One region of the Streptosporangium sp. G12 genome, then DNA from elsewhere that is predicted to be linked to it. Evidence: riboswitches for the same ligand, from Rfam matches in the RefSeq annotation. Region 1 holds a riboswitch; the other holds the start of a gene.
What was found. Region 1 has a riboswitch for cyclic di-AMP ahead of ACVCAG_RS28480 (CHAP domain-containing protein). Riboswitches for the same ligand answer to the same signal wherever they lie in the genome.
Positions count from the first base shown of each region.

Region 2: another riboswitch for cyclic di-AMP. It lies ahead of ACVCAG_RS20690 (hypothetical protein); the one in region 1 lies ahead of ACVCAG_RS28480 (CHAP domain-containing protein).

Region 1 covers NZ_JBRIQO010000020.1:60,366-67,557, forward strand. Annotated here, with positions in the region: gene ACVCAG_RS28465 (hypothetical protein) at 1-357, opposite strand, end outside; gene ACVCAG_RS28470 (oxidoreductase) at 525-1,406, shown strand; gene ACVCAG_RS28475 (TetR/AcrR family transcriptional regulator C-terminal ligand-binding domain-containing protein) at 1,422-2,000, shown strand; cyclic di-AMP (ydaO/yuaA leader) riboswitch at 2,710-2,848, shown strand; gene ACVCAG_RS28480 (CHAP domain-containing protein) at 2,867-3,562, shown strand; gene ACVCAG_RS28485 (extracellular solute-binding protein) at 3,995-5,347, shown strand; gene ACVCAG_RS28490 (ABC transporter permease subunit) at 5,431-6,375, shown strand; gene ACVCAG_RS28495 (ABC transporter permease subunit) at 6,471-7,192, shown strand, end outside.
Region 2 covers NZ_JBRIQO010000013.1:84,857-92,048, forward strand. Annotated here, with positions in the region: gene ACVCAG_RS20675 (hypothetical protein) at 1-476, shown strand, start outside; gene ACVCAG_RS20680 (roadblock/LC7 domain-containing protein) at 529-915, shown strand; gene ACVCAG_RS20685 (hypothetical protein) at 928-1,299, shown strand; gene ACVCAG_RS20690 (hypothetical protein) at 1,437-2,264, opposite strand; cyclic di-AMP (ydaO/yuaA leader) riboswitch at 2,532-2,682, opposite strand; gene ACVCAG_RS20695 (DUF4253 domain-containing protein) at 3,048-3,920, opposite strand; gene ACVCAG_RS20700 (IclR family transcriptional regulator domain-containing protein) at 4,182-4,967, shown strand; gene ACVCAG_RS20705 (PfkB family carbohydrate kinase) at 5,010-5,963, shown strand; gene ACVCAG_RS20710 (TolB family protein) at 6,032-7,192, opposite strand, start outside.

The DNA of each region.
Region 1 (7,192 bases):
GTCGTCGACGATCACGATCCGGCCCGGGAGGGCGGTGAGCCAGCGGAACTGGACCTTGCCGGAGAAGGCGTCGCCCACCACCCAGGTCTCGCCCCGGCGCGGCCGGGGCATGTCCGGCCTGGCCGCGGTGAGCTCCAGCCCTCTGGGCAGGGCGAGACGGCCCAGCTCGCGACCCGTCACGGCCAGCGGGCGGAGTTTCGCCCTGGGCACGAGATGGCTGCGGGCACCGAGCAGCCCGGCATGGTGGGCCTCCACCGCGCAGAGCATCTGCAGCGGGGACTCCACCCAGGCAACGGCCGAACCCTGTTCCCGCGCGTGGTCTCGGCCGTCCTCCACGCCGGGCGATGACCCGTTCACGACTGCCACAACCTAACCCGGCGGCCTTAAGCGCCCGGGAACTGCGGGTGAACAGCCGACCACGCGCGCTTGTGTGTGATCTTTCCGGCCTTTACCGTGGTGTACGGAACGGTTTCGTACACTTCGTGATCCAGCACAGATCCGTCGATCCGTAAGAGGAGCGAGCGATGTGGACAGCTGACGAGATCCCCGACCTGACCGGCTCCGTCGCGGTGGTCACCGGTGCGAGCGGCGGCATCGGCGTGCCGACGGCGCTCGAACTGGCCAGGCACGGCGCCCGGGTCGTCCTGACCGCGCGCGACGCGGACAGGGGCCGGGCCGCGCTCGACGCGGTCAGGGCGGCGGTGCCGGGGGCGGCGGCCGAGGTGAGGACACTCGACCTGGCCGACCTCGGCTCGGTGCGCGCGTTCGCCGAGACGGTCGACGGGCCGCTCGACCTGCTGGTCAACAACGCCGGGGTGGGTCCGATGCCCCGGCGGACCACCGCCGACGGTTTCGAGACCCAGTTCGGCGTCAACCACCTGGGGCACTTCGCGCTGACCGGGCTGCTCATGCCACGCCTGCTGGCCGCCCCCGCCGCCCGGGTGGTCACGGTCTCCAGCGACGCCCACTCCGTCGGCGCGATCGACTTCGACGACCTGGCTCTCGAGCGCCGGTACGGCAGGTTCTCCGCCTACGGCCGTTCCAAGCTGGCCAACCTGCTGTTCGCCCTGGAGCTGCAGCGCCGCGCCGACGCCTCGGGGGCCGCCCTGCTGAGCCTGGCGACCCACCCGGGCATGACGGCCACCGGCATCATGAAGCTGGGTGCCCTCACCCGCCCCCTCAGCGCCCTGATGCGCCTGGCGCTGCAGCCGCCCGCCAGGGGCGCCCTGCCGTCCCTGTACGCGGCGACCTCTCCCGAGGCGAGGGGCGGGCAGTACGTCGGGCCGGGGCCGAAGGTGCTGCGCCCCTCGCCGAAGGCGCTGGACGCGGTGGTGGCGGCCAGGCTCTGGGAGAGGTCGGAGGAGCTGACCGGCGTACGCTTCTGGGAGATCAGGCAGCACTCGTGAACCATCGGAGGCACCTTGCGTCTCGATCCCGCGCGGGAACGGGCGATCCTCGACGCGACTCTGGACCTGCTGTCCGAGGTCGGATACGACCGGATGTCCGTCGACCAGATCGCCAGGCGGGCCAGCGCCAGCAAGGCCACGATCTACCGTCGCTGGCAGGACAAGGAGGCGCTGGTCGTGGACCTGATCTGCAACCACCTTGAGATCGAGGTCGCGCCGCCGCCCGACACCGGGACGATGCGCGGGGATCTGATCGAGGTCGTGGACGGGTTCTGCCGGATCCTGGAGCGGAAGCACGCGATGATCTTCGGCTTGTTCCCCGCGCTCCTCACCTCCCCCGACCTGGCCGCCGCCCTGCGCGACAACGTGCCCCGTGCCGACATCACGGGCACCACCCCGCTGCTCGACCGCGCCAGGGAGCGCGGCGAGCTCCCGGGGCCGGTGGACGCGGTCGAGCTCAGGAAGGTCACCGAGGCGCTGGTGTGGTACCGGCTGTTCTTCACCGGAAAGCCGCTGGACCGGGAGTTCGTCGAGGAGACGGTCGACCGCTTCCTGCTTCCGCTGTTTCGCGCGTGGTCCGGCTCGGCGACCTGACCCCGGCGGGCGGCCCGCACCTCCCGGGAACGCGCTCCCCCGTCCCGCACGCCTTTACCTCCGCGGACGGCGAGGCCTCCTGGAAAGCGTGTTCCTTTACCTCTTATCTTTACCTTCGCGGGCGTCGGGCCCCTCCGAGCGCACGTTTCTTTACCCTTCGGGCGGCCAGGCCCGCCGACGGCCGGATCGCACCCATGCCCCATCGCTCTGAGCTGCGGAAACCTCGTCAGGCGCGGGTCGCGGACCTCCGGCTCCCGCGCGCCCTCTCCTGACCTTCCATGGGAGAACCCCTACCATCCGAATACTTTTTACTATCGAATGCCTGTTCGGAAACATAAGGACACGCCACCTTGGACCAGGGGGTTCGCCCGCACGTCATAGCACCCCCCGGCCGACGGCTCGCAGGCGGGTCCGGAAAACCGGGATCGCCGTGGGGGCAGGGGATCCCGGCCTCGGCGGGGCGTTCCCCCGGCCGCCGGAAGGAGACGCGGCCGGCGCGGCCTCACCCCGCTCCCGGGCCGGGCGGCACCCCGCAACACCGATCCGATTCGGACGTATTCCCAAGTCAGGGCAATATGTCCTACTTGTAATCGTCTGTCCGTCTGGCGTACCTTCGTCCTATTCATGGCGATTGCCTAGATCTATCCAGGTCTATGCATTGCCGTCACATTGCCCGACCGTGTCCCACCTGACGGAGACCTTCCGCCGGTGAGCACGGCCGCCGAATCCGCGAGGTCTGCGGAACCGGGGAACCACGTTCCTGGGGTGAATCAGCGCACCTGTGCGCCGTAGGGCACTTCCCAGCCCGAACCCGTCAGCTAACCCGGTAGGCGGAATGGAAGCGAAGCAAGGAGTCGAACCCCCGTATGGCTAAGCATCGCCTCATCTCCACCCCCCGCGCGGCATGCGCCGTCCTGGGCGCCTGTATCGCCCTGACGACCGGCACCACCGGCGTCGCCCTGGCCGACGGCCACGGCGTCGTGAACGCTCCGCCCGTCGACACCAAGGCGCAGACGTCCAAGGCCGCCAAAACCCCGCTCCAGACCGTGGCCGAGAGGCTTCCCAAGGTCTCCGCGGCGAAGGTCCTGGACATCGCCTCCAAGCAGATCGGCATCCGCGAGAACGCCGAGGGCGGCGGGACCAAGTTCCACTCCTGGTACATGTCGAGCCCTCGCGCCAAGGAGACCCTCGCCCGCGACGGCGGCAACACCGTGTACGACTACGCCAACGCCCCCTGGTGCGCGATGTTCGTCTCCTGGGTCGGCGAGATGGCCGGCATCCGCCCCACGATGGGCTGGGACGCCTACACCGTAGCCCACGCCAAGTGGTTCAAGGACAACGGGCACTGGGGCACCATCCCCACCCCCGGCGCCGTCGTCTACTTCGACTGGGCCGGCGGCAAGAGCATCGACGGCATCGACCACGTCGGCTTCGTGAAGAAGGACAACGGGGACGGCACGATCACCACGATCGAGGGCAACACCGGCAACGGCGACGTCGAACAGCGCGTCCGGCCCGTCTCCCAGATCGTCGGCTACGGATACCCCGTCTACTCCGACTGACCCCGCGCCCGCCGCCCGCGCCCGCCTCCCCCGGCGGCGCGGGCGTCCCGGCCCCCCGCCGGTGAACGGCCGCCCGGTCCACCCGCTCCCGGGGGCGGCGCTCGTTCGAGCGCCGCCCCCGGGAGCGTTACGCGTCCCCCACCCCGCACGGACACGAAATGCCCCGACTGTATGCCCGTGAGATGGGAGCGCTCCCAATCACCCTGATGAGGTGTTTGTGCATATTCGATGCCGATAGTCCTGCCTAAAACGACCGGATGTAACGGTTGAGTTTCGGCATATTGACGTCTCGGTTGCCTATCGTCCACTCTTCGTGGGAGCGCTCCCAAAGCACATTGAGGAACGACCTCGTCGCGAGGACCGCGTTTGTCGGGGACCGGCCCGCGATGTCGCCTCCCAATGATTCGGGCGACCACCTGAGAGGGGTCCGTAATGTTGAACAACAAGCGGCACGGCAAGCTGGCCGCCGTCGCGGTCATGGCGGCCACCGCCCTGGCCATCACTTCGTGCAGTTCCAGCGAGCCGTCCGCGCCCGCCGCGGGCACCGGTTCCGCCGCCGCTCCGGCCGAGCCGGTGACCATCACCGTGCACACCTTCGGCGGCGGCGAGAACTTCGGCTACGACAAGGCCGTGGAGACGTGGAACGCGGCGCACCCGAACATCCAGGTCAAGTACCAGAACCTGACCGACCGGTTCGAGGACGTCTACCTCCCGCAGCTGCTCCAGCGCCTGCAGGCGGGCAGCGGCGCCGCCGACATCATCGCCCTGGACGAGGGCGCGATGGGTCTCATGAAGGCCCGCCCGCAGTTCTTCACCGACCTGGCCGAGTACGGGCTGGACAGCCGCAAGGCCGACTTCCCCGCAGCGAAGTGGGACAACGGCATCAACGCCGACAACAAGCTCTTCGCCCTGGGCACGGACATCGGCGGCATGACCATGTGCTACCGCAAGGACCTGTTCGAGAAGGCGGGCCTGCCCACCGACCGCGAGGAGGTCGGCAAGCTCTGGCCGGACTGGAACGCCTTCAAGGCGATCGGCGAGAAGTTCAAGGCCGCCAACCCCGGCAAGACCGACCCCAAGTTCCTCGACGGCCCCAACACGCTCTACAACGTGATCCTGTCGCAGGAGGCGCCGAAGAACGGCAACGTCGCCTACTTCGACAAGAACAACCAGCTCATCATCGAGACCAACCCGGCCATCAAGACCTCCTTCGACACGGTGAAGAGCTTCAGCGAGGCGGGCCTGACCGCCAAGCTCGCCTCGTTCACCCCGCCGTGGAACGCCGCGATCAAGAAGGGCGCCTTCGCGACCATGGGCTGCCCGGCCTGGATGCTCGGCGTGGTCTCCGGCGCGGCCGGTGACAGCAACAAGGGCAAGTGGGACGTCGCGGCCGTGCCCGGCGGCGCGGGCAACTGGGGCGGCTCCTACCTGGCGATCCCCAAGCAGAGCAAGCACCCCAAGGAGGCCGCCGAGGTCCTGAACTACCTCACCGGCAAGGAGGGCCACGTCATGGCCTTCCAGGAGGCCGCGGCCTTCCCGAGCTCCCTCCCCGCGCAGCAGGACCCGGCGGTCGCCGACCTGAAGAACCCGTTCTTCAACGACGCGCCGACCGGCAAGATCTTCGGCGACTCGGTCAAGGACCTCCTGCCCGTCTTCCTCGGTGAGAAGCACGCCCAGGTCAAGACCTCGGTGGAGAAGGTGCTCGAGGGCATGGACCAGGGCTCGGTCAAGTACGACCAGGCCTGGACCAAGTTCCTCGAGGCCGGCGTCAAGGCAGCGGGCTGATCCCCGTACCGACCCGCATCGGCCCGGCTGCGGCGATCCCGCAGCCGGGCCGGTCGCCTGCCCCCGCTGAAAGGCTCTGATCGATGACACTGCACGTCGGCTCCCCGGCCGGGCCCCGCGGACCGAGTCGGGGCAATGGGTGGGCCCGGTTCGACCTCCGGGCGACCCCCTACTTCCTCGTATCCCCTTATTTTCTGCTTTTCGCCATCTTCGGCATCTTCCCGCTCGGCTACACCCTCTGGGTCTCCCTGCACGAGTGGGAGCTCGCCGGGGACAAGACCCTCGTCGGCCTCGAGAACTACATCGAGCTGATCACTGACGAGGCCTTCTGGAACGCGGTCTTCAACACCCTCGGCATGTTCGTCATGTCGACGATCCCGCAGCTCGTGCTGGCCCTCCTGCTGGCCAACGCGCTCAACAAGCGCATCCGGGGACGGCTCTTCTTCCGCCTCGGCGTGCTCCTGCCGCTGATCACCTCCGTCGTCGCCGTCGCGGTGGTCTTCACCCAGCTGTACGGGCGCGACTACGGCATGATCAACTGGTTCCTGAGCTTCTTCGGGGTCGACGCGATCAACTGGCAGAACGAGAAGTGGTCCTCCTGGATCGCGATCTCAACCATGATCGACTGGCGCTGGACCGGCTACAACGCGATCATCCTGCTGGCCGCCATGCAGACCATCCCCAAGGACCTCTACGAGGCCGCCGCCATCGACGGCGCCACGCCCAGGCGGCAGTTCTGGCAGATCACCATCCCGATGCTGCGCCCGACGATCGTCTTCGTCGTGTTCATCTCCACCATCGGCGGCCTGACGCTGTTCACCGAGCCGGTCATGTTCGACGGCAACCCGACGATGAGCGGCGGCGCCACCGGCCAGTACCAGACCGTGGCGATGTTCATCGTCAAGGAGGCGTTCCGCGACTTCGACTTCGGCTACGCCGCGGCCGCCTCATGGCTGCTGTTCGCGTTGATCCTGATCGGGACACTCATCAACTACTCCTTCACCCGCCGTATCGGGGGTTCCAAGTGACGGTCACCCAGATCCGGCGACCGCCGGCGCAGCACGCCCGGCGGCGGCCTTCCGGCCCGTCGGCCGCACGGAACCGCATCTGGGACGCCGGCCCCATGACGAAGGTCGTGCTGGCCTTCGCCCTCGTGCTGTCGGCGTTCCCCATCTACTACATGTTCATCATGGCCACCCGGACCAACGAGGAGGCCATCGACGTACCGCCGCCGCTGCTCCCCGGCGGCCACCTCGGTGAGAACATCGCGCGGCTGCTGTCCACCGAGGACGCCTACTTCATGACCGGTCTGATCAACTCGGCCATCGTCTCGGTCACCGTGACGGTCTCGGTCGTGCTGATCTCCACCCTGGCCGGCTTCGCCTTCGCGAAGCTGCGCTTCCGGGGCAGCAAGATCCTGCTGGGCCTGATCCTGGTGACGATGATGGTCCCGCTCCAGCAGATGGGCGTCGTGCCGCTGTACGAGCTCATGGTCACGCTCGGCTGGACCGGCCAGCTGAAGGCGGTGATCCTTCCCTTCCTGGTCAACGGCTTCGGGGTCTTCATGATGACCCAGTACGCCACCCAGGCGGTGCCGGACGAGCTGGTCGAGGCGGCCCGCGTCGACGGCGCCTCCACCATGCGCATCTACGTGAACGTCATCCTCCCCGCGCTCCGGCCGGGCATGGCGGTCCTCACGCTCCTGGTCTTCATGCAGACCTGGAACGAGTTCATGTGGCCGCTGATCGTGCTGAACCCGGACAACCCAGTGGTTCAGACGTCGATCGCGGCACTCAACCAGGCCCACGGAACCGACTACGTGATGCTGTTCACCGGCACCGCGGC
Region 2 (7,192 bases), on a different contig from region 1:
GCCTGCTCCGGGAGTGCGAGCGAAGGAAGGCGCAGTTGGAACAGACCTGGCCGTCCGCGGAGCTGGACACGCTCCCGGTCGTCCCGCTGGGGCGCATCAGCGCCCAGCGGGTGGTGCTGAGCTCGCTCCAGTGGGAGGTGCTCGTCGGCGCCGACTCCACGGCGACCCCGGCCGACCTGGCGCGCAAGCTGGGCCGTCCCGCGTACTCGGTACTGCTCGCCGTACGGCAGCTCGCCTCGTCCGGGCTGCTCCGCCTCCCGGAGCCCGCTCCGGCAGAGGCCCCCGGGGCTCCCGGGGCTCCCGGGGCTCCCGAGGCGCCGGCGCCGCTGCCCAGGCGGACGAGGGGTGCCACGGAGATCCCGGCGGCCGGTACGGGTTCTCCGGAGACGTCGCAGTGGCTTCCCAGGGCGAACGGGGACCCGGCCGACGTCAGTCTGCTCATCCGGCTCAGGAACGCATTGGAGGCGATGACTTGAGCCCGGTCACATGCCGATAAGGCTGCGGACGCTGAAGCTGATCGGAAGGAGGATGCCGGTGGAACTGCGTGAGGAGATACGGCGCGAGATGGCGGCGCTGCGAGAACGCGTACCCGACGTGAACGGGAGCATCGCGTGCAGCGTCGACGGTCTGACGATAGCGAGCGACCTGGAGAGGGACACCGAGCAGACCGGGGCGCTCTCCTCCGCGGTGCTGGCCCTCAGCCGCCGGATGACGAGCATGGCCGGCAAGGGCACCTTCGAGGAGACGTTGATCTCCGGCACCAACGGCTACGCGGCGTTCTACGCCGCCGGACCCAAGATCGTCCTCACAGTCCTGGCGCGCCCGGGGACCAACCTCGGGCTGCTCCGGCTGGAGGGCCGCAAGACGGCGGCCAGACTGGCCGCCGCCGGTTCGCGCACATCGATACCCCAGTGATCGGAGACAGCAATGGGCAACATGGACATCTCGCTCAAGGAGATGATGGCGATCGACGGTGCCGTCGGCGCGGTCGTCGTCGACTACAACAGCGGGATGGCGCTGGGCGCGCTCGGCGGGTCCAAGGACCTCGACCTCCAGATCGCGGCCGCGGGTAACACCGAGGTCGTCAAGGCCAAGATGCGGACCATGGAGTCGCTCGGCCTCAAGGACGGCATCGAGGACATCCTCATCACGCTCGGCACGCAGTACCACGTGATCCGCCCGATCGCCGGCCGGAGCGGCAAAGGGCTGTTCCTCTACCTGGCTCTCGACCGGAACCGGGCCAACCTCGCGCTCGCGCGGCACACCCTGCGCGGCATCGAGGAGAAGCTCGAAGTCTGATCCTCCGGTGCGGTCCGCGCCCCGGGAGGCACGGACCGCACCGGAGTCCTCTCAGCGTCCTCCCGGAGTCCTCCCGGAGCCCTCCCGGAGCCCTTTCGGAGCGTTCCCGGAGGACTCCGGAGGGCGGCGGCTCCGGCTCAGCCCTTCCCCGCGCCGATCTCGGCGGCGCGGGCACCGGCGACGGCCACGCCGGCCGGGGCGTGCCAGGAGGCGGACTCGACCATGACCTTGGGCTTGCCGGTCCACGGCCGCACCGCGGCGCTCACCGGCTGGGTCTGCACGCCTATCCCCAGTTCCTGGGCCTTGGCGAAGACGACCGTCGGAGGCTTGGCCGGGCTGGTGTCCCTGCGGCTCCAGGCACCGGTGGAGAACGCGACGGGGTGGTTCTTTATCCCCGTACCGTCACCCCACTTGGTGACCACGTACTTGATGTCGATGTGGCCCATCCCGCCGTTGCCGTCCACGCCGAGCGTGCTGGCGTTGAACGTTCCACCGGTCAGGTCGGCGAAGGTCTTGGCGTCGATGTCGATCATGATGCCCTGGTTCGAGGGGGAACCGGGGCCGCGGTCGCCGACGAAGAACTTGGCCTTCTTGCCCTTGTAGATGAGGTAACCCTCGGTGAGCAGGGGCCAGCTCGGGCTGGCGATCATGCCCTTCTGCATCGGCCGGCCGCTGGCGGGCAGACCGGTGTCACCGGCCCGGCCGGAGGAGTCGTCCCAGAAGTAGGAGGCCGTGGTCGCGCCCTGGAGGAGGACGGACTCGGCGCTGGCCTTCGCCACCCCGACCTCGGGGTCGGCGGTGGCGGCGAAACAGGTGGATGCGGGCAGCGCCACCGCGACACCGGTGGCGGCGAGGACGCTCGCGCCGACCAGAGCGGCGGCGGCGAGGCGGCTTCCGCGGGGCTTGTTCTTCTGCCAGGTGAACTTGCTCAGGCCGTTCTTGTGCAAACCAAGGAAGGGGCGCATGGAGAAAAGGCTCTTTCGCGAGGGAACGGGGCAGCCACGTGCGACACACCGAAGGGGTGCACTGGCGGGGACGCGCTCGTCGGAAAAGGGGGCGTAGCCGGAATCTCAGGCAATCGCTACGCGGAGCACGATCTGGAAGGTGCCGCGATCAGGCGCGGCGAGAAGGTCCGGGGGGAACGGGGGATGTCGGCGGAAGGGGGGAAAAGTTCAGGTGGTCGGCACGGACAAGGGCTGCACCGACGTGGTAACGCGGTGATCCATGAGGGGATCTCCTCTCCATCTCGTCTACCGGGTTAGCTGACGGGTTCGGGCGGTGGAGTTGCCCTACCGCCGCGTGGTCGCGGCGGATTCACCCCGGAAAAGTGGTTCCCCGGCTCCGGGGCCCCTGCGGGCCCTCGGGATTCGACGTCGGCCGGCCGCTCCCTCTTGTGAAGGGCAGGTCGCCTACCGATGACTGTGGACACTACCCACCAAAACCGGACAAAGCAAAGCAAACACCATGAAAACCCCAGAAGATCTACCTACAAGCTTCAAGGAAGCCTCATCGATCGCCCCGTCAGGCCAACACCCGTCCTACCAGCACGGATGTCTCCCCCATCTCGGTGTCCAGCCCCGAAACCCCGTCCCGGGCCCCGTTCCAGGGCCCCGCGCCCGGAGATCCACGCGGCGGAACGCCGCCTCGCGAGCCCTCCCCAGGCCGGCCGATCCCTTTCCGTAAAGGTTCACTCAAGGGGAGCCCGCCCCGCGGGTCGTCCCCGGCCGACCGGTCCCGCCCGGCCCCGCTCAGTCCCACCAGAACGACCAGGCGTTCCTGCCCTTGATCTGCTCGGCGTAGTCGATGAGGTTCCCCGCCCCCTGGATGATGCTGTCGGGACAGAACGTCCAGTGCTCCGCGGCGACGTGCAGGGCGTGCTCGGAGGTGGTCGGGGGCGCGGCGACGCTGAGGTCGAGGGTGTTGAAACCCATGCCGACCACCCGCACCCCGAACCTGTCCTCCCAGCTGCGCACGACGGCCGCGAGCGGGACCATCCACTCGTTGTGGTTGAGGGCGCCCTGCCAGCCCATGACGGCGAGGGCGTCGGCCCCGCGCTCGACCGCGACGAGCCCGAGCGGGGTCCTGCGCTCGGCCACCAGCCCGGCGTACCAGTCGGCGACCACGCCGGGGTCTGCGGCGAGCCTGCCCGGGGGGGCCGGGCCGGGGCACTCGGGTCCGAAGGGCTCGAGCAGTTCGAGCTGGTCGAGGTTGGCCTTGGCGATCCAGTCGGACCACACCTCGGCCATGAACGCGGCGGCGTGGTAGTTGTCGATCTGACCGGCCGTGTCCGGGGCGATCTGGCCGGCCGACCAGGGCTGGACGGAGTCCTCCAGCAGCACCGGCCACAGGCCCGACCGCTCGTGCTGGGCCCTCAGCCGCGCCCAGTACTCGCCGGAGACCGCCACCTCGCTGAGCCAGAACGCCGGACGGCGACGGACGGCGAGCTGGGCGTAACCGGGGTCGGGCCACACCACGTCCCCCGGCGGCAGCTCCACCGAGAGCCTCCTGCCCCTGCCCCCGCCGGTCCCGTCGCCGCCCTCGCTCCCGTCGGCTCCGTCGGCTCCATCGGCGAACAGCTGGCCCAGAACTGGCGGAAGTCGCTCACTCTCACAATCGCTCATCTCTACCGATCCGATCCTGACCACGGACCAATTTTGGCCTGTCAACCATCCCGAGGGACAGTTCTGCCCTGGTCCAGGCAAAAATTATCGGTAGTGGGGAGAAACGGAACCGGGTGGGTGCCCGTCCTCCACCGTCCGTCCGGCCGGCCAGGCGCGGTTTGTTGTGCAGTGCAGAACGTTGTGCTGCAAAGTGGCCGCAGGGCGGGGTACTCGCCTACCTTGACCAGGTATTCGATTGCCGGATCACATTGGGAAGCCGCGATGAGTGAGCCCGCTCCGGAACGCAACCGGTCGGCCTCGCTCCGACGCGCCCTCGCCGTCCTCGCGCACGTACGCGACCACGCGGGTGCGGGCCACGGCCTGTCGCTCACCCGGCTCGCCGAGGCGCTCGACCTGTCCAAGAGCACGGTGCTCCGGTTGACCGCCCCGCTCATCGAGGCCAGGCTCCTGGAGCGCGACCGCAGGAGCGGCGCATACCGGCTGGGCAGCGGCGCCCTGCACCTCGGGCAGGCCTACCTGTCCACCCTCGACCTGCGGACGGTGGCCGCCGAGGAGTCGCACCGCCTGATGGCGGAGACCAGGGAGACCGTCCACCTCGTGGTCTACGATCCGCCCGACGTGGTCTACATCGACAAGGTCGAGAACGAGACCAACGTGCGCATGGCCTCGCGCATCGGCAGCCGCAACCCCGTCTACCGCACCGCCGTGGGCAAGGCGATCCTCGCCTGGCAGCCGGAGGAGGCCGTCGAGGAGATCGTGGCCGCCGGGATGCCGCACGTCACCCGGTACACCATCACCGACGCCGCGCGCCTGCGCGCCGAGCTGGGCCGGATCCGGCAGCGGGGCTACTCGGTCGACGACCGCGAGAACGAGCCCGAGGTGCGCTGCGTCGCGGCGCCGATCTTCAACCACAACGACGTCGCCACCTCGGCGATCTCCATCTCGGGCCTCACCTCCCGGATCACCGCCGCGCGGGTGCGAGACCTGGGTCCCCTGGTGGCCGAGACGGCCCTGCGCATCTCCAGAAAGCTCGGGTCGACCCGATGACCGACGAAGCCCGCCCGCCGACTCCCTAAGGACCCGTTTTCCATGACTGATCTGGTAACGCTCGGTGAGAGCATGGCGCTGTTCACCGCGCGGCGCACCGGCCCGCTCAGGCACGCCCGCGACTTCGGGCTCGGCGTGGGCGGCGCGGAGTCGAACGTGGCCATCGGCGTCGCCCGCCTCGGCGGGCGCGCGGCCTGGATCGGCAGGGTGGGCGCCGACGAGTTCGGCGAGCTGCTGCGCTCGACGCTGGCCGGCGAGGGCGTCGACGTGCGGGGGATGCGGGTCGATCCCGAGGCGCCCACCGGCCTGATGATCAAGAGCAGGCGCACGGCCGAGACGGTCGACGTGCGCTACTACCGCTCGGCGAGCGCCGGATCCCGGCTGCGCCCCTCCGACCTGGACGTCTCGCTGATCCGCTCGGCACGCGTGCTGCACGTCACGGGCATCACGCTCGCGCTGTCGGCGTCCGCCGCCGAGGCGGTGCGGGCCGCGATCGCCGAGGCTCGCGCCGCGGGCGCGATCGTGTCGATGGACGTCAACTACCGCCGTGCCCTGTGGACGCCCGCCGAGGCCTCCGCCGCGCTGCGCGAGACCGTCGCCTCCGTGGACGTCCTGTTCGCGACCGAGGCCGAGGCCCGGCTGGTCGTCGAGGGGGACGACCCGCTCACCCTGGCCGGAGCCCTGTCGGCCCTCGGCCCGCGCCACGTCCTCATCAAGCGCGGCGCCCTCGGCGCGATAGAGCTCTCCGACGGCACCGTACGGCACGCGGAGCCCTACCGGGTCGTCGAGCTCGACCCGGTGGGCGCCGGGGACGCCTTCGCCGCGGGCTGGATCGCCGAGACCCTCGCCGGGGCGGCCCCCGAGCGGCGCCTGGCCACGGCCGGCGCCGCGGGAGCCTTCGCCGTCACCGCCGACGGCGACTGGGAGAGCCTGCCCCGCCGCTCCGACCTGGACCTGCTGCGCCCGGCCGACACGGTGGACGCGGTCAGCCGCTGAACCGGGCCCTTCCCGGGAGCGGCGGCCCGCGGTGCGGGGCGGGACGCCGGGCCCGTGGCGACGGCGCCTTAGTCGATCTTGCTGAGGTCGATGACCACGCGCTGGTCCCCGAGCCGGTAGCTGATCAGCCGTTCACCGCTCATCCCGGCCCCCGGCCCCGGTATTTGCAGGCCGTTCTTGCCGGGACGGACCCCGAAATCGCCGGATCTGCCGGTGACCAGATCGTGCAGGAGGGCACCCTCCGACTTCCTCTCCTTGCGGTAGGTCGAGCTCTGGAAGCGGCCCACGAAATCGCCGGACGCATGGGCCGGGACGAACGGCAACTCCTTCTCCCGGGAACCGTCGCGCAGCCGGTGGAAGAACCCGCCGCCGGCCTTCCTGCCGATGCACGCGGTCAGCCCGCACTGCACGTCGAGCTCACCGGGGTTGACCACTGCCGTGCGTTTCTCCCCGGTCTCCACGTTGAGCAGTTCGGCCAGGGCCGTCAATTCGGCGGAGGTCGTCTCTTCGAGGAAGTCGAACATCCCGGCCGTACCGACCCACGGCCAGCGCATGACGTGATGTCTCTCCGCGCCCGCGACGGGCTTCACCGCCCCGCCCCCGAGGGGGACGGTGAAGACGCCGTCGCTCTCCCTGAAGGAGAAGGCGATCCTGCCGTCGCCGGTCACGGCCGGCGGGTCGAGAGCCTCGTCCGCGTCCTCCTCGCCGTTCCGGTGCGAGGCCACGAGCCGGGCCTCGCCGCCGGCGAGCGGGGCCGCCCACAGATCTGCGAGCTTCTCGTCACCGATGTTGCGAGTCGTCCACCAGACCACCTGTCCGGCGCCGATGGTGAAGTCGAAGGCGAACGTCACCGTCCCCTTCGGCGTGGGAATGTCGGTGATCTTGCGGATTTTCGCGCTGTCCATGTCGTAGGCGTAGAGGGCGTCGGACTTCTCCAGACTCGACCAGGTCCCGGTGAGCAGCGTGTGGTCGTCGATGAAGGCGTGCGGCCGGAGTTCGCGCCCGTCGGGCAGCAGGGCCGGGATCTTCCTGACCGCCTGCGGCCAGACCTTCTCGACAGGGTCCGGGATCTCGGACACCTCGCCCGGAAGGCGCGGCTCCGCGGTCCCGGCGCTCGACACGGCCGTCGGGTCCGCCGCCGTCGGGTCCGGATGGTTCGCGGCGCCGCGTACCGCCACCGCGAGCCCACCCGCCACCACCGCCACGGCGAGGGCCGCGGCGGCGGTGGC